DNA from 2 places in the Fenollaria massiliensis genome. Region 1 is predicted to be linked to the other one. Evidence: riboswitches for the same ligand, from Rfam matches in the RefSeq annotation. Region 1 holds a riboswitch; the other holds the start of a gene.
The links. Region 1 has a riboswitch for cobalamin ahead of M1R53_RS02750 (sirohydrochlorin cobaltochelatase). Riboswitches for the same ligand answer to the same signal wherever they lie in the genome.
Positions count from the first base shown of each region.

Region 1 (2,209 bases):
CTTTCCTACATAGTTGGCCGTGACACAAGTGAATTAAGCGAAGAAGAGATACTTAAGGCAACCATCGAGACAGTCGCTGAAAATACTTCAGATGGTGTCATAGCGCCGCTTATCTACATCGCGATATATACACCACTTGGACTAGTTTATAAATTTATAAATACCATGGACTCAATGTGGGGCTACAAGAATGAAAAGTATGGTGATCTTGGTTTTTTCGCGGCAAAGATAGATGACCTAGTCAATCTAGTGCCAGCAAGATTAAGTGCGCTTCTTATATTAATCACGAACATCTTTAATAAAAATATTTTCTACGCATGCAAAACATTTTTTAAGTATAGATATGCACACGCAAGCCCAAATAGTGCCTTCCTTGAAGCGCCCATAGCAGGTCTTTTAAAAATTCGTTTAGGTGGACCACACAAATATTTTTCTAAAATTGTCGATAAACCATATATTGGCGACTTAGATGAGAAAGTGAATAAAAATGGCGTTTATTTCACCATAAAAGCGATGTATAAGGCACTTGCCTTATTGATATTAGCAATCGTAGCTATATATTTAAAATTAATATTAAAATAAAAAAATGCAGTTATGTCAAAACAATTGTTTTACATCTCTGCATTTTTTTGTAAGCTAAATTTTTAGGAAATTATTTTTGAAAAAGTATGCACATATTATATAGCTCTAATTAAGTCATGTCCGTGTTTTGAATCACAAATAATAAAATTTATAAAAATTTATTATTACACTTGAAAAAAATTTTTATATATGATATTATATAGGTGTAATTTTTGAATGTTCAATATAAAGGGAAGCTGGTGTAAATCCAGCACAGCCCCCGCTACTGTAAATAGTGACGAGTCTATGTATACCACTGGGAAACTGGGAAGGTTTAGATGAGGTTGATCTATAAGTCAGGATATCTTTAGAACGTTCGTATAAAGTTACTTCTTCGGTGGGAAGGAAAAACTTACTAAATATGTATGTTTTATATCCTTGATACCCCTATTCAAGGATTTTTATTTTCCAAAAAACCGGCGAGAGAAAAGGCGCGCTTCTCCTATTTTTCCTTTTCTCTCGAGTACATATTATGGAGGTTCATATGAAAAAGGCAATATTACTTAGTTTTTTTGGCACAACAAGGCTTAGGGAACACGAAAGAGTCATTGATAAATTTCTTAATGGCTTTAAAAATGAATTTAAGGACTGCGATATAAAGATATGCTTCACTTCAAGGATAGTAAAGAAGATACTTGAAAAGAAGGGCATGTCTTTTGATGATGAGTGCGAGGCCATAAAGGCATTGAAAGAAGCTGGATACAAAGACATAAGAGTAGTTTCGACAAACATCATCCCAGGAGAAGAGTATAAGAAGCTTAAAAATGTTTCAAATAGACTGACTACGCCATTTATCAGTAATAGCAAGGATATAGCTAAGCTTATAGATGGAATGACTGCCTTTAAATTAAACGAAGGCGAAGAATTTATTTATGTGGGTCACGGTACTTATCATGTGGCTGATAGGATATACGAAGACATTGACAATGCTTTTAGAGAAAAGAACAATAAATATCACATGATGAGCATTGAGGGTGAACTTGATCTTGATAGCGTTGTAGAAAATTTATCTAAAGATACAAAAACAATTTATCTAAGACCATTTATGCTAGTTTCTGGTGTTCACATGCTTGAAGACATCGCTTCTGATGATGAGGATTCAATTAAATCAAGACTAGAAAAGCTTGGCTACGAAGTAAAACTTATTGACAAAGGTCTTGGAGAAGAAGATTATATCTTAAACGACTCTATAGAAAAAGTTAAGGCAATGGAAGAGCCGCAACTAAACATAGTTGGCGTTGGGCCTGGAGATGAAGATTTATTAACTGTCAAGGCTATACTTACTTTAAAAAATACAAACGCTGTATTTGTTCTTGACAACAGAGGTCGTAATCTTGCTCTTGACACAGTTATGAGCTATGTTAAAGATAAGCCAATCATCAAGATGCCTTTTGATATGAAAAGTGCTAACGAAGCTTTATATAATGAATTAAAAGTTAAACTGGAAGAGGCTTTAGCTGAGTATAGAGACGTGAGCTTTGTAACTATAGGCGATGCGGCAGTTTTCTCAACACCTATGAATCTAAGTAAGATACTTGATAAAAAGATAAATATAAATCTAATTAATGGTATGCCATCTTTCGTTGCA
Region 1 is NZ_CP096649.1:538,548-540,756, forward strand. It holds gene cbiB (adenosylcobinamide-phosphate synthase CbiB) at 1-582, shown strand, start outside; cobalamin riboswitch at 774-945, shown strand; gene M1R53_RS02750 (sirohydrochlorin cobaltochelatase) at 1,106-2,209, shown strand, end outside.

Region 2 (2,209 bases), 420 kb from region 1:
CAGTCGTATTCATTGATACAGCTGGATTTGGCGATGACACAGACCTTTCAGATGAGAGACTAAAAAAGACACGCGCCGAATTTTCTAAAGCCGATGCCTTTATATATATCGATGATAATGATGATGAGGCTATTTTAAAAGAGCTAGAAAAGTACAATAAGCCAGTCATCAAAGTTATTATGGCGATCGATAGAGACGTAAGCTATGATAATGAAGATGCAATCGTTTATAGAGATGATAGCTCACGCGAAGAAATTTTTACAGCGCTTAAAAAAGTTTTAGATACAAAAGAAGAATCATTATTAGATGGCGTTGTAGATGGCAAAGCGACCATCATCATGGTTATGCCGCAAGATGCAGCAGCACCAAAGGGAAGACTGATAAAAGCGCAAGTTGAAGCCATAAGAGAAGCACTCGACAAGGGCATGACAAGCATAGTCGTGGGTGATGAAGACCTTGAGAGCGTGAGAGATAGATTTCACGGCGCAGACCTTGTGATCTGCGACTCAAGAGTTTTTAAAAAAGTTTATGACGTTTTTGGCGGAATAACAAAAGTCACTTCATTTTCGGTACTTTTTTCAAAAATGAAAGGCGATATAGATTATTTCATCGAATCAGTGAAAAAATTCGATAATTTTAAGGGCGACGAAAAGATTTTAATAGCCGAGGCTTGTACACATCCACCCATTAACGAAGATATCGGAACCGTGAAAATACCTGCCATGCTTAAGAAACGCTTCGGCGATGGCTTGAAATTTACATTTACAAGAGCCGACGATTTTGAAGATATAGATGATTTTGACATGATCATACATTGCGGAGCTTGTATGTTTAACAGGGCACATGTAATGAGCAGGGTGGCTATGGCTAAAGAAAAAAATGTGCCGATGACGAATTATGGGGTTACGATTGCTTACCTAAACGATATTTTGGATAAAATACAATATTAATTTTAAATAGATACATTTCGTTTGCGATGTATCTATTTCTATTTATACAATCACATTTTAATTGACTAAATGCGTGAAATGTAGTACAATTGATACAGATAGAATATAACAAGGAAGTGGGTTAGAGTCCTACACAGTGCCGCTACGGTATTTGCGATTAGCATAAGTCCGATACTTGTACTTTAGTTTTGCTCCGGTTCAGAGCAAGGCTAGTTTTTTAGCACAGTTATTTCTATACTATAGTATATTAAAGGAGAAAGATTTTATGAAAAAACTTATTTTCTTAGTAGTCATATTGTCACTAGTGTTCACATATGGCTGCAAATCAAATGAAAAGCCAGCTGAAGTTAGCGACAATGCTAACGCTAGCGAAAAAACAGAAACAACTGAAAAGTCTGATGTTAAAGAGATAACTGTTGGTCAAACTTGGGTTATTACAAGTGATGACCCACTTGATGGAGCAAACGGTTGGAGCATCACAAACCATGGTATCAGCGAGTACGTTTACACTCTTCAAGCTGATGGTACCTTAAAATCAAGATTTGTTAAATCAATCGAGGCTCAAGACGAGACTCACTTTACTGCTGAATTAAACGAAGGCGTTAAGTTCGCTGATGGCAGTGAGGTTGATGCTAAGGCATTTTGTGAAGCAATGAATATGATCATGGAAAACAATGAATTTGCTCGCGCTTCTGCTGGTAAGATCGTTTTCACTCCAGTTGAAGACTACAAAGTAGAGATACTTACTGAGCTACCTACAGTTAATCTTGAATCAATTTTCGCTGAGTGGACTAACGTTATGTTCAAGAAAGATGGTGACAAATACATCTTCACAGGCGCTTACAAGATTAAAGAGCTTAAACCAGGCGCTGAAGTAGTTTTAGAGAGAAACGAATATTACGACGGTTTTGAAAATAGACCTGAAACAGTTATTATCAAGGCTTTTAAGGACGGAAACGCACTTAAGCTTGCTTATGAAAGCGGTGAAGTGGACCTAGCTTTCGGCCTTACAAACGATGTGGCTGTCGGTTTAAAGGACAAGGGCTTCAAAGCGCTTGATTACAATGCTGGATACCAATACTACTGCTTCTTAAATCTTAAGAGAGATCACTTAAACGACCTTCACTTCAGAAAGGCACTTGACCTTCTTGTTAATAGACAAGAGATCATAGATGCACTTGGCGGAGGAGACATGCCTACAGGACTATTTGCCAAGAACTTCAGCTTTAACGGCGATCAAAAATTAACTTTTGATGTAG
Region 2 is NZ_CP096649.1:122,563-124,771, forward strand. It holds gene hydF ([FeFe] hydrogenase H-cluster maturation GTPase HydF) at 1-950, shown strand, start outside; adenosylcobalamin (AdoCbl) riboswitch at 1,048-1,167, shown strand; gene M1R53_RS00530 (ABC transporter substrate-binding protein) at 1,216-2,209, shown strand, end outside.
Region 2: it holds a riboswitch for cobalamin, as region 1 does, so the genes downstream of both, M1R53_RS00530 (ABC transporter substrate-binding protein) here and M1R53_RS02750 (sirohydrochlorin cobaltochelatase) in region 1, are expected to answer to the same signal.